Regions from separate parts of the Oceanobacillus sp. CAU 1775 genome, predicted to be linked through region 1. Evidence: riboswitches for the same ligand, from Rfam matches in the RefSeq annotation. Region 1 holds a riboswitch; the other holds the start of a gene.
The links. A riboswitch is a leader RNA that binds a small molecule or an ion and turns the genes downstream of it on or off. The one in region 1 is predicted to bind thiamine pyrophosphate.
Positions count from the first base shown of each region.

Region 2: linked by a shared signal. The riboswitch ahead of tenA (thiaminase II) and the one ahead of thiT (energy-coupled thiamine transporter ThiT) in region 1 are both predicted to bind thiamine pyrophosphate.

Region 1 covers NZ_JBTLRO010000004.1:164,494-171,958, forward strand. Annotated here, with positions in the region: gene ACXYMZ_RS08710 (NAD(P)/FAD-dependent oxidoreductase) at 284-1,492, shown strand; gene ACXYMZ_RS08715 (VanW family protein) at 1,796-2,656, shown strand; gene ACXYMZ_RS08720 (YceI family protein) at 2,703-3,239, opposite strand; gene ACXYMZ_RS08725 (M3 family oligoendopeptidase) at 3,545-5,326, shown strand; TPP riboswitch at 5,382-5,487, shown strand; gene thiT (energy-coupled thiamine transporter ThiT) at 5,582-6,157, shown strand; gene ACXYMZ_RS08735 (zinc-binding dehydrogenase) at 6,359-7,342, shown strand; gene spoVAE (stage V sporulation protein AE) at 7,381-7,465, opposite strand, start outside.
Region 2 covers NZ_JBTLRO010000001.1:546,343-553,807, reverse strand. Annotated here, with positions in the region: gene rraA (ribonuclease E activity regulator RraA) at 1-278, opposite strand, end outside; gene ytvI (sporulation integral membrane protein YtvI) at 302-1,426, opposite strand; gene ACXYMZ_RS02625 (carbohydrate kinase) at 1,757-2,878, shown strand; gene ACXYMZ_RS02620 (pseudouridine-5'-phosphate glycosidase) at 2,875-3,783, shown strand; gene ACXYMZ_RS02615 (sigma-70 family RNA polymerase sigma factor) at 3,846-4,406, opposite strand; gene tenA (thiaminase II) at 4,532-5,221, opposite strand; TPP riboswitch at 5,365-5,464, opposite strand; gene ACXYMZ_RS02605 (cytochrome c oxidase subunit 2A) at 5,679-5,828, shown strand; gene ACXYMZ_RS02600 (cytochrome c oxidase subunit II) at 5,844-6,305, shown strand; gene ACXYMZ_RS02595 (cbb3-type cytochrome c oxidase subunit I) at 6,317-7,465, shown strand, end outside.

The DNA.
Region 1 (7,465 bases):
GAGAAAATAGGTAGAAGCGAGTGGAAAGAAAAAAATATCCACGTTACGATTTAAACTAGATATAACAAGAATTTCATAACGAATGATAGTAATTTATTTTATTTTGCAAAACTTTCTAAAGTACGTTACATAATTAGCATATTTAAATGAAATTTGATATTATTGTGAAGGGAAGTATAATCATTAGTAGTAGGGGCATTTTATTGATCTACATATTGCTACTGCATAATAATTTTAAACTCCTATTACATATAGAAAAATTAATGAGGGATGGTGTTTTATTATGAATAAACCCAAAATAGTTGTATTGGGTGCAGGGTATGCTGGTCTTACAGCTACTCGTCAATTAGCTCAAAAGTTATCACCAGAAGAAGCTGAGATTGTACTGATAAATAAACATAATTATCACTATGAAACAACTTGGCTACATGAGGTTGCAGCAGGAACGATTAATCATAACCAAGCGCGTTATATGATTTCTGATGTTGTGAATCCTAAGCGTGTTCGTTTAATCTATGATTCTGTTGTAGAGGTTAAGAAAGATGAACAGCGTGTTGTATTAGAAAACAGCGAAGTTGCATATGACTATTTAGTAGTGGCACTAGGTTTCGTTACTAACACATTTGGTATTAAAGGAATGGATGAGAACGCATTCTTCATTCAAGATATTGATAGCTCACGTGTTATTAGAGAACATATTGAATATAAGTTTGCACAGTATAGCAGTGGTGAATCTACAGATGAAAGCGACCTAACTGTATTAGTTGGTGGTGGTGGATTCACAGGAATTGAGTTTGTTGGTGAATTAGCAGATAAAATTCCTGAACTATGTAAGAAATATGATATCCCACGTAATAAAGCAAAAATTATTAACGTAGAAGCAGCACCTTCAATTTTACCAGTATTTGATGATGAATTAGTTGCTTATGCTAAAAAATCATTAGAAGATCGCGGTGTAGAATTTAGAATTGGTGCAGCTATTTCAGAATGTACTCCAGAAGGATTTATTGTTGGAGAAGATAAAGAGTTAATTAAAGCTGGTACAAGCGTATGGACTGGTGGAGTAACAGGAAGTCCAGTACTTGCAAAATCAGGATTCGAATTATTCAGAGGTAAAGTAACAGTTGAAGCTGATCTTAAATTACCTGGATCAGATAACGTGTTTATTATTGGAGATTGTTCTTGGACAATGAACAAAGAAGATGGCAAACCATTCCCTCCAACTGGACAACTAGCAATGCAAGAAGGTGTTGCTGTAGCTAAAAATATTAAGAATTCATTATATGGTTTACCAATTGAAGATTTTGTTTTCGAAAACAAAGGTACAGTAGCATCACTAGGATTCTCTGATGGAATTGGTAACATCTTTGATGGAGTAAAATTACAAGGTAAACGAGCAGCTGCAATGAAGAAGGTTGTTGATAACCGTGCATTACTTGCTGTTGGTGGAACAAAAGCAATGCTTAAAAAAGGTAAATTTATCCCATTTTAAGTTAATCTTCTACTAAAATCCAACAAATTCGGGAAAGAGGAGTAGATAAATAATGAAAAGAGTATTATGTGCCACATTATTTGTTATTGCTGCATTAGTCGGATACCGTGCAGTAAGTAATTCGATGGAAGACTCAAGAGACTTTCGCTAAATTTTAATAAGATAAATCGTCTAGCTGAATATAGTTAGGCGATTTTTTTATTCTAAAGTTTTTACCTAGATTATCGAATGCGCTTCAAAATCAACATCTCATTTTTAGTATGCTCTATGTATTTTAAGACATAATAGTTTTGAGGTGGTTTCATGAAGTTCTTATCTAATATACTAATCATACTAATAACAAGTTCGGTTTTTCCAATAGTATCTTCCGTAGATGCGAAGCAAATAACATTACAAAAAGATGAGGTATTGCATTATAATATAGAGCCAATCGATACAGCCTTTATTGATCAAACGAGGTTACATACATTAATTGAATCTTTAAGAGAACAAGTACAAATTCCTCCAGTCAATGCTACGTTCGATGACTTATTTAATATTGTCGATGGTAAGGACGGGAAAAGTTTAGATCATTATCAATTTAAAAAAGACTTTTTTAACATTTATTATGATTCATCAAAAGAATACATGCACATACCAATAAAAAATGTCAGCCCTAGAGTAGATAGGATGTTGCTTGAAGAATTAAGTAGTAAATCATTGGGTTCCTATGCAACAAGATATAACTCATCCAATGAAGATAGAAGTATTAATATAAAACTTGCAACCCAAGCAATTAATGGAACGGTCATCTTCCCTGGAGAATCGTTTTCATTTAACGAAGTTGTTGGTGAGAGAACGAAAGATAGAGGCTACAAAAAGGCACAGGTGATTGTTCGAGGTGAATTTGCAGAAGACATTGGTGGAGGTATTTGTCAGGTTTCCTCAACATTATATAATGCAGTAGAGCAAGATGGAATTCAGATTTTAGAAAGGTATACACATAGTAGAGATGTACCTTATGTTCCTCCCGGCCGCGACGCAACAGTAAGTTGGTGGGGACCAGATTTTTCTTTTAAAAATCTTTATAACGAACCGATTGTAATTAAAGCAAGAGCATCTAAAGGAAATCTTTATATTGAAATGCTGTCCAGTGATACTGTCGGTTATTTTAAAAGTAATTAAAAAAGCAGCATCCTCCGAAGAGAATACTGCTTTTTGGCATTATAAATTATTCAGCTTTTTGAAGCTCTAATTCAAAGTGGATTTTAACATCATCAGATACTAGTACGCCACCAGTTTCTAAAGCAGCGTTCCAAGTTAAACCAAATTCTTCACGGCTAATTGAAGTTTTACCGCTGAAACCAGCTACAGTTGCGCCAGCCATTGGATCTTTACTTTGTCCTTCAAATGTCACATCAAGAGTAACTTGCTTAGTAGTACCACGCATTGTTAAATCTCCAGTTACATCATAGTTATTTCCGCCAGTACTTTTAATGTCAGTAGCAACGAAAGTTAAGTTAGGATGATTTTCTACATCAAAGAAATCGCCTGAACGAAGGTGGTTATCACGGTCTTCGTTACGAGTGTTAACACTTGCAGCATCAATTGTAATATTGATTGTTGCATCTGTTAAATCTTCTGGATTAAGAACAAAAGTACCATCAAATTTATCAAAAGTACCTTTCGCTTTTGAAATCATCATATGTTTTACTGAAAATCCTACTTCACTGTGTGCTGTGTCTACGTTCCAATTTGTTTTTGTCATGTTAAATGACCTCCATGTAAATTATTTTTTAAAAGTAGATTACGTTACTTACTTTATGATACTTAGTATAGATTAATAAATAACTAATGTCAAGTATCTTTAATTAAAAATTGTTTATTTAAATATAAAATTAGTTTCTAAAAAAACCTTAGTATACTAAGATGTTTAGGCTAACTATTATCTATTCCTTCTTTTATCCACTGTTAAACTTTCTATTCCTAATTATTTCCTTTAAAATAGAGAATATCTGATATTTCGTTATAATTAAAAGATAACGAAAATCATATTATAAGAGGAGAGATAGTATGCAGAAGGCGTTTAATCCAAAATGGGACTTAGATTCAATTTTTGAAGGAGGGAGCACATCTTTAGAGTTTAAGAGATATATAGAAGATATTAAAAAAGAAATGAAAAGTTTATCTGTTCAACTCGAAGAATTCCAACCGAATGAAAAAAACGTAGATGAAAAATTAGTAAAAATTATCGATGCGTTAGAAAATATAATGACGAAGGTAAGACAAGCAGGAGCATTTGTAAGTTGTCTTAGTGCACAAGATGTAAATGATGCAGAAGCTGAAATCCTTGTTGGTGACCGAAGTGCCCTCGGTGCAGAATTTAGTGGAATTATGACTACTTTTAGAGATAAAATTGTATCAATTCCTGAAGAAGAATGGAATCAGTTACTCCAAAATGAGAATTTAAAAGAACTTACTTATATTTTAAATGAATATCGAACAAACGCTCAAGATTTATTACCTAAAGAACAAGAGGTATTAATTAGTGATTTAGCAGTGAATGGTTACCATGCATGGAATCAAATGTACAGCACACTAGTAGGTACAATGAAGGTTGAACTTGAAGAAGATGGCGAGGTAAATACATACTCTATTGGTCAGGCTTCAAATAAACTAAGTTCACCTAATCGAGAGTTCAGAAAATATGTTTATGAAAAATTAGATGCAGCATGGAGTGAGCAAGCACCATTATTTGCTCAAACCCTTAATAATTTAGCCGGGTTCCGCATCCAAACGTACAAACACCGTAAATGGGATAATATTTTACAAGAGCCGCTAACAATTAACCGTATGCAACAAGGGACATTAGATGCGATGTGGCGAGCAATTACGAATAACAAACATCATTTTGTTAAGTATTTAAATAAAAAAGCTGAACTATTAGGACTTGAAAAATTAAGTGTTTATGATGTGAATGCACCAGTATCAAAAACGGAACAAAAGTCTAGCTATACAGATGGAGCAAACTTTATCATTGAACACTTCCGTGCATTCAGTCCGAAAATGGCAGATTTTTCACAGCAAGCATTTGAAAATCGTTGGATTGAAGCAGAAGACCGTCCAGGTAAAAGACCAGGTGGCTTCTGTACAAGTTTCCCCGATAGCAAAGAGACGAGAATCTTTATGACATACTCAGGAACTGCTTCCAACATATCAACCTTAGCTCACGAACTAGGTCATGCATATCATCAACATGTGATGAATGATCTACATGGTTTAAATCAAAGATATGCGATGAATGTGGCTGAAACAGCTTCAACCTTTGCAGAAATGATTGTAGCTGATGCTGCAGTTAATAATGCTTCCTCTAAAGAAGAAAAATTAGCAATGCTAGAAGATAAGGTAAGCAGAAGTGTAGCATTCTTCATGAATATTCATGCACGCTTTATTTTTGAATTAAACTTCTATAAAGAAAGAGAAAATGGATTCGTTTCTGTAAATCGATTAAATGAATTAATGATTGATGCACAGAAAGAAGCCTATCAAGATGCTTTGGCTGACTATGATGAAAACTTCTGGTCATCAAAATTACATTTCCATATTACTGGAGTTCCGTTTTATAATTTCCCTTATACATTTGGTTATCTTTTCAGTCTTGGAATTTATGCTTACGCTAAAAAACAAGGTGGTAGCTTTGAAGATGATTACATTGCACTATTACAAGATACAGGTCGTATGACTGTAGAAGACTTAGCAATGAAACACCTTAATGCTGATTTAACGAAACCTGATTTTTGGGAAGATGCGATCGCTCTTTGTGTAGAGGATGTAGAAGAGTTCCTATCGCTGTAAATTTGTAATTATTGATTTAATTCTGTATACTAAAGATAACAAAAAAAGTAAATGAAAAGCCTACAGGGGGAGCTATTGAAGCTGAGAGTGAACATGTAAATGTTCAGACCCTTAGAACCTGTTAGTTAATACTAGCGTAGGGATTGTGGTTTTTTGATGGATAAAAAAGCAATGTGAGCGGATTCCCCATCAGGACCTTCCCTTGGCATTGCTTTTTTTGTTGGAAAAAATGCTTTCAAAAGGGGAGTTAATTCATTGAATCGAAAGAAAATCTTATTTTTAGTAGAAGTGTCTATATTTACAGCGCTTGCATTATTACTTGATATATTACCACTATCCTTTAAGCTATGGGCACAAGGCGGATCTGTATCATTTGCAATGATTCCTGTATTTATTGTTGCGTTCCGTTGGGGAATAAAAGGTGGCTTATTATCTGGTTTCCTTTGGGGGATGTTACAGATTGCTGTAGGAAATGCGTATATTCTAACACCGTTACAAGGGTTCATTGATTATGCAATTGCCTTTACAGTAATAGGTTTTGCTGGTATCTTTGCTAAGCAAATTCAAGAAGCGGTTAAAGATGGAAAGGTGAAAACTTATTTAACTTATATTACTGCTGGTGTCTTAGTAGGTTCTGTATTAAGATTTTTAGCACACTATGTTGCAGGAGCGGTATTTTTCGGATCTGCAGTTGAAGGGCAATCACCATGGATTTATTCACTAATCTATAATGCGTCTTATATGTTCCCGTCATTTGTATTATCAGCAGTACTTGTCTTTTTCTTGTTCCACAAACAACCTAGAACGTTGTTGAATCTAGCTACTAATTAATTGTTTTAAGGAATCTGCTCACATAAAAAATCCCCTATTAGTCATCTGCATAAAGCAGCTGTACTAATAGGGGTTTTTAATTACACGCGGTTAAAGCTTAGTGTTATGAGGAGTACCTAGAATGAATCAAAGTAATAGCATGATGTATGAATTATTAGTATACTTCTAAGTATAAAATATATTTGGAAGTGGGGGAAGGTCATGCAAGCATTTGTATTAGAATATGGAGAATTAAAAGTAAAGGATATGCCCGAGCCAGTAGCAGGAAAAAAAGAAGTTGTTGTTAAATTAAAAACTGCAGGATTAAATCGCAGAGACCTTTATATTCCTAGACGTCATGGGAGTGACAAAAAAGCACTTATCCTTGGATCAGATGGAGCAGGAATTGTTGAATCGATTGGAGAAGCCGTATCATCTGTTCAGGTAGGTGACGAAGTAATTATAAATCCATCGCTTCGTTGGAAGAACAACTCGGATGCACCACCTCCTAGTTTTGATATCTTAGGGATGCCTGATAATGGAACTTTTGCAGAAAAAATTGTTTTATCTGAAGATCAGGTTGAACAAAAACCTAACTACCTTTCATGGGAAGAAGCTGGCACGGTTGCTTTATCAGGATTGACAGGTTACCGTGCATTAGTAACAAAGGGTCAAATCAAGGCAGGAGACACATTATTTATACCTGGAGCAGGTAGTGGGGTCAGTACTTTCATTATTCAATTGGCTAAAAGTATTGGAGCAAAGGTAGTAGTTACTTCCCGAAGTGAAGCCAAATTGAAGCAAGCTAAAAAGATCGGTGCGGATATTGCAATATCTACACATAGTGATTGGAAAAAAGAATTAGAAGATGTTGTAATCGACCTTGCTATAGATAGTATTGGTGCTGCGACATTTAATCGTACATTAGAAGTATTAAAAAAAGGTGGAAAAATTGTCACGTTTGGAGCTACAACAGAAGATGTAGTTGATCTGAATTTGAGAGAGTTTTTCTATGGACAATATCAATTAATCGGATCGACAATGGGCAGTCGAGAAGAATTAAAAGAACTTCTTCATATGATGGAGGAATACAACATCCATCCAGTTGTTGATTCTGTCATAGACTTAAAAGATGCAAACAAAGCTTTCGATATCTTAGAAGAAAACTCACAGTTTGGAAAAATTGTCTTTAACATTTCTAATTAATAAACAAGAGCATATTCTTTTTGAATATGCTCTTACTTTTAAGCTTTTGCTTTAAATAGAATTGCTCCAATAACACCAAAGATAATTGCTGCAGAAATACCAGCACTAGTTACCTCGAACATT
Region 2 (7,465 bases), on a different contig from region 1:
ATAATCACGCCTGCTAGGTTGCGCTTTTCAATAATCCCTGCAAGCCTGTCACCCATCAATGCACAGTTCATCGAGCCACCGCCATTTACTACGATAACAGATCCAGCTGGTACGCTTTCCAGTGCTTCTTCAAACAATACATTATCTTCGTAAACATGAACCGTTTCAATTTTTCCAGCAAAGCGTTTTTTCTTACCAAAAGATCGAAAAGGTGTCTGACATACTTCTAGCTGTTTTGCATAATCATCACACAGGTCGGCTGTTTTAAATGCTTCCATTATTTTTCCCCCTTGTTCTTCCTTTATATTCTTGGGTTGGGTTCCCCTTTAATAAATTCCCATAACCCTTCAAATACCTTCGCATCGTATAAAGACATGATTAAAACCAAGCTAATTGGACCAATAATAAGCCCGACAAGACCAAATAATTGTAACCCTGCAAAGAGAGAAACCAGGATAGCAAGCGGGTTCAACTTCATACTAGATGATAGCACTTTTGGCTCTGCGACTTGTCTTGCAACTACCGTTGACGCATATAAAATTAAAAGACCTACACCTAAGAAAATATCTCCCGTAATAAAGCTATAAATGCTCCACGGAATAATAATGAGACCTGGGCCAAGATATGGTAATAAGTCGATTAGCCCGAGAATGACTGCAATCGTAAACGCTTGGTCAACTCTAAGAATCAATAACCCAATAAAACTAACCAAAGCAGTGAGTACCATCAAAATGACTTGTGAGCGGAAAAATCCAAAAATCTTTGTTTTTAAATCTATAATGACATTCCAAGTTTTTCTGCGGAAAATAGCTGGTAGTTTTTCCTGATAAACCTTTTTATAGTGTTTCGATTCCTTGCTAATGAAATACACAGCGAGCATCGAGAAAATAATTACTGTAAATGTAATTGGTAGCGCGCCGATAAATGACGTCACTCCGTTGGCAACGCTTTGTCCAATGGTACCTAATACTGCAGCGAGGTTGCTTCCGACGATTTGAAAACCTTCTTGCATCACCTGTTGCTGCGAAGTATCAAGGGTATCAAGAAAACCGATTCCTTGAATCCATAATGGCAAAACGACTTCATTAAAATAACTTTGTACGTTCCCCGAGATTACTTCAATTTGATTTGGGATATACTCTGATAAATAGATAATCCCATCCACCGTTAATTTTACTAGTACGGTTAAAATACTACCGATAACGCCAATTAAAAATAAGATTCCCATCAAGATGGCGAGAGGTCTTGGAAAACGCAAATATTTTTCAAATAATTTTACGATCGGTTGAATAAAAAATGCAAATAACCCTGCAATTAAGAAAGGATATGTGAGCCTTATAAAATGAAAGAGCAAAAACAATCCAATTACTGTAACGAGGAGAACGATTAGAATGCGAAAAATGATTTGAATGTTTGGATGGTTCAAAGGCTGACACTTCCCTTCAATTATTTTACATATATTTAAATTATTCTTACTTTTATATGTTCTATCGTATCATAATTCAGCTTAAAACTACATTTTTAAAAGGCGAGTTCATGTAAAATTTTCTTAACTTGTGAAAGATGTTTAACAACTCTTTAAAAGTGGATTTACCCTGTTGGAATGGTCGTTAATCTTATTTTATTTCGTGTGGGAAAAGGTTGGCTTAAAAATTTTAAATAAAGTCTTTACATCTTTTGTAGAAGCTTGTAGAATAGAGAATGGTTAAACTAAAGTTTAATTATTAAACATAAGTTTTCAAAAGGAGGCAAGAGCATGCGCGATGCAGAAAAAACCCCTTTAAATAAGAATGAAAAGAAATTATACGAATTAATTAAACAAGACCCTTTTATTAGCCAACAAGCACTGGCAGATGAAATGAATTTATCCCGCCCATCCGTTGCGAATATGATTTCAGCTATGGTTCAAAAAGGATATATTCTTGGAAAAGCATATATTTTAAATGAAGGCCAACAGGTCATTTGTATTGGTGGCGCGAACGTCGATCGGAAGTTTTATCTAAAAGATTCTATCCAGATGGAAACGTCGAATCCAATTCGCTCTGAACAAAGTGCAGGTGGTGTCGCTCGGAATATCGCAGAAAATATTGGTAGACTCGGACTCGACACAACTTTACTTACAGCTGCTGGAAAGGATCCTGACTGGACGTTTATTGAAGAAGTATCCGCTCCTTACATGAATCTTGATCAAGTCAATCAATTTTTAAATGAATCAACAGGCTCGTATACTGCGGTTATTGATGACGCGGGAGATTTGGTTGTCGCACTTGCCGATATGGACGTTTTCGAAAAAATATCCTCAGAATATATGATGTCCAAGGTGAATTTATTAACACAGGCAAAAATGATTATCGCAGATTTGAATTGTCCGAAAGAAACGTTAGAGCAGCTCGTTATTTATGCAAAACATCATCAAGTTCCGCTAGCATTCATCACGGTTTCCACTCCAAAAATGAAACATATGCCAGAAAATCTCGAGAGTTTATCTTGGTTGATCACGAATGTGGATGAGACTGAAGCATTTTTCAAGGGAACGATTGCAACGGAGGAAGATTGGAAAACAGCTGTTCAAGATTGGTTAGATATGGGTATTGAAAATGTAATCATTACGAATGGTAGTGAAGGCGCGATGGTTGGGAATAATGAGGAAGGAATTCATCATGTTCCAGCCGTTAAAGCGGACAAAGTCATTGATGTGACTGGCGCTGGAGATGCTTTTTCATCGGCGGTATTATTTTCTTGGTTAAATAACAAGCGTTTGACAGAGATTGCCCATATTGGAGCAGTCCACGCAGCAAAAACAATTGCATCACCCTATACCGTTAGACAAGATTTATCAGCAACACAATTACAAAAAGACATGGAGGAAACAAAATGAAAGAATATATCGTTTTATCAAAAGAAGTTCAGGAAGCAAAGGATGCTGGAAAACCAATTGTTGCACTAGAATCTACTATTATTTCTCACGGAATGCCATACCCGCAAAACGTTGAAACTGCACGTGCTGTCGAAACAATCATTCGTGAAAATGGAGCCGTTCCTGCAACGATTGCTCTTATTGATGGGAAAATTAAAATTGGATTAACAGATGAAGAATTAGAAGCTTTTGGAAATAGTGATGATGTTGCGAAGGTTTCGCGTCGTGATTTCCCTTATATTCTTGCGACTCGAAAAATGGGAGCAACAACGGTTGCAGCAACAATGATTGCCGCTGCACTAGCTGATATTAAGGTTTTTGCAACTGGTGGAATCGGTGGGGTTCACCGTGGTGCGGAAACAACAATGGATATTTCTGCGGACTTGGAAGAACTTGCGCAAACAGATGTTGCAGTTGTATGTGCTGGAGCAAAATCAATTCTCGATTTGGGATTAACCATGGAATACCTTGAAACAAAAGGTGTGCCTGTGATTGGTTATGAAACAGATACTTTGCCAGCATTCTTTAGTAGAGAAAGTAATTTTCCAGTGAATTTCCGTGCAGATGATGTTTCAGTAATCGCTGCGACACTGAAAACGAAATGGAAATTAGATCTTCATGGCGGAGCAGTTATTGCTAACCCGATTCCTGTAGAAAATGAAATCCCGCGTGCTGAAATCGATTCTATTATTGATCAAGCAATCGCAGAAGCGGAAGAAAATAATATTCAAGGAAAAGATGCTACCCCATTCCTTCTAGCAAAAGTAAAAGAACTGACAGAAGGAAAAAGTCTTGAAGCTAATATTGCATTAGTTAAAAATAATGCTAAAGTTGGCGCACAAATCGCTGTGGCTTTAGAAAAATAAATTTTAATTATGTACGAGAAAACAGTCCCGCTACATTTTGGTAGTGGGACTGCTTTTTTATGTTATTTTTCTAGAAGTTCCATGATGTTTTTTTCTGCCTGAGGATGACGTAATTTTCTTCTGGCTTCTTTTGCCCAGCCCTTTACAGCTTCGACGGAGACATTTTCCTTCTCGGCAATTTCTTTTAATGATATGTCTTCAATAATATAGTATTGCACCCACTTCCACTGTTTTTCTGTTAAAAGTTCTCTAATTTGCATCCAGAGGTGGCTGTTGTCTGTGAGGTGCTCTGTAATGATGTCTTTTTGTGGTTCGGTGTTAGTTGAATTTTGGTAATTTGCTCGGTCTAATGTTTCTTCCTCTTCTGTTGCCATTGGTGTTTCTTTGTTTATTCTCCGACTTTCCTTCCGAATCAAATCAATTAAACGACGATGAATAATAAAATTAAAATAGGTTGAAAGTGGCCCTTTATCTGGCTGGTATTTTTTATATGCACTCCACATGGCAATTAGCCCCTCCTGATAAAATTCCTGGTGCGGATCCTGAATCCTTAACTTATGAAGATGATAATGAATCCGCCGCTCATTCTGCTCAACAATCTCCTCAAACGAAAACCCCTTCATAAAATCCCCCCTACCAAATACATCCTCACCCCTATAATCGAAAACCAACTCGGAAAGGGGGTGAATGAAACATGGGGACGGTTCTCATGTTGCAATGAATGCAACGCGAGAACCGTCCCCATGTTTCACTTTTCTTCTAGATCGACTGGCCAGTGTTGTTGTTTTTCGGCCATTTCCCAGAACATGTATTCAAATAGGCTTGTTTTTACTACGATTTCTTCTAATTCTTTTAGATCACGTTCTGGTTTTCCTTCGGTTATTTCATTGATGAGCGTTTTACAGTCCTCGGCTAATGCTGTGAAGCCGTCTGAGGAATACATTCTCACCCAATGTCCGTAAAATTCATGCTCCAATGCGCCGTCCCATTTGGCTAATTCTTTTCCAATAAAATTATAGCTCCAAGCACAAGCCAAAACGGATGCAACGACATTTTCAACTCCGCCTCGCTGCGATACGTTTAGCATATAGCTTGTGTATGCAGTCGTTGTTGCTGCTGTCTCTGTTTCCTCAAGTTCTTCATGCGTTATTCCAAATCTACTTGCATATTGGCGGTGTAAATCCATTTCCATGTTCAATGTTCCATCAAGTAGCTTTGCAAAAACGGACATCGTTTTTAAGTCAGGCGCTTTTGCACTTCCGAGAGCAAATAAACGAGAGTATTCAATTAAATAAACATAATCTTGGTTCAACCAATGTTTAAATTTATCCTGCTCCAGCCAACCTTCTCCGAGCCCTTTCACAAATGGATGCTCTAAATATGATTCCCAAATCGGTTCAACTTTGTCCCATAATCGATCTGTAAATTGTTTACTCATTATTTTTCCTCCTAATTTTTTTGATAATGCATTAGAACTTGATTCGAACAGGATCACCTCTTTTGACTAGGAAAAGAAAACACAAAAAACCCCATCACTAGAGTACTAGAAATGGGGTTAGCAATTTATAAATAAATTCAGCTAGATTTCTTCATCCACTTCCCTACGCTAGCGTTAACTAGATCAGGTTCGAAGGGTCGATTACACATCTCTCAGCATTTCCATGCTCCCCTAGTCGATTCTTTAATATTCACTTAACACATACCATTATAGACATAGCGACATGAGCAAAGCAAGGAGATTGAAACATGGGGACGGTTCTCTTGTTTCAATTAATGCAACATGAGAACCGTCCCCATGTTTCACTAAATTTGTAGTTTATTTGAATTATGTTAGGGAAAGGCTAATTGTGGGTAGTACTATTGGTTGGTCAAAATAAATGGAGGGAGGTTTTTTGGTGAAGGAGTCTGAAAATAGACAAGAGCATGAAAATCCTGAAGAGGAACTTTCTTTTAAGAGTGCTTTGTATTCGTCTGTTTTATTTGTAGGTGGAGGAATTGTTTTGTTTTGGTTTCTATTATTTATCGCTTTTTCCCTAAGAGTATAAGGAGGTAAAAATAATATGCATCGTTATGAAAAGATTTGGCTCACATTAGCAGCTGCAATGTTGGTAATTGCAGTTGTATACAGTGGTTATCAAACCTTTGCACTTGGGCACGGACCCCCGAGCGGAGTTGGAACGATTGATCCAGAAAATGTAGAGAATACTGCTCCATTTGATAATCCAGGTGTATTTGAAGTAGGTGAAAATGAATATGAGGTTGTTATGATTGTAAGGGCTTTCTCTTTTGAACCTAGTGAAGTAGTCGTTCCTGCTGGTTCTACTGTTAATTTTATAATGACTTCTCCAGATGTTATCCATGGTTTTCAGGTAATTGATACAAATATTAATGCGATGGTCATGCCAGGACATGTTCAGGAGGCCTCACAAACATTCAATGAACCTGGTGAATATTTGGCTGTGTGTAATGAATATTGTGGAGCGGGACACCAGATGATGAGTATGACAATTACTGTTGAATAGGAGGGTTGCAATTGGAAGCGACTACGACACTTCGAACGAAATTAGATTCTGTATCTGGAAAAAGATCAGAAGATTCACGGATTACATTAACTTATTTTTCCATAGCATTTCTTACAATAATTATCGGAGGATTTTTTGGTTTACTGCAAGTGTTAAATCGGGCAGGCTATCTTGAACTTCCTGCTTGGCTAGATTACTATCAAGTATTAACTGCACACGGGGTATTACTAGTCTTAGTATTCTCTGTGCTATTTGTGTTTGGTTATTTTTATGCTGTACTTTCACATACAACGGACGGCTTACTTCCTATTGTAAGAAAAATGGGCTGGGCAGCATTAGGCATTATGCTCGTCGCTGTAGTTTTTGTTGTCACAACAATTCTAAATGGAACAGCCTCTGTCATGTATACTTTTTATGCACCAATGCAGGCTTCTCCTTGGTTTTATGTGGGGCTCTTCATTCTTGTTGTGGGAATTTGGACGGCTGCATTCAGCGGGTTTATTCAAATAGCCAAGTGGAGAAAAAGAAACAAAGGAAAACATATCCCAATTCTTGCGTTTTTTGCGATGGGTGTTTTTACGCTTATGTTTTTTGGGAGTCTTGGTGTAACCGCAGAAGTTTTAATGCTTATTCCTTGGGCTTTTGGCTGGACAGAAACGATTAATGTCATGCTTAGTAGAACGTTATTCTGGAGCTTTGGACATACATTTGTAAACATTTGGTATTTAACAGCTGTTTCTGTTTGGTATGTAGTCGTTCCGAAAATTATTGGTGGTCGATTATTTAGTGATACATTAATTAGAGTTGTCGTTATTTTATTAGTTATTGCAAATATCCCTGGTGGTTTTCACCATCAGATTGTTGACCCTGGAATGTCAGAAGGTGTGAAACTTATTCACGCAGGAATGAGTATGGTAATTGGTTTCCCTTCTTTGATGACTGCCTATGCGATGTTTTATGTATTTGACCGAACAGGAAGGAAAAAAGGTTCAAAGAGCATCTTTGGTTGGGTAAAGAAAATGCCATGGGGTGACGTTCGTTTTCTCGCTCCAATGATTGCAATGATTGCATTTATTCCAGGTGGTGCAGGTGGAATTGCACAAAATGCCAACCAGCTGAACCAAGTCGTCCATAATACTTTATGGGTTGTCGGACATTTC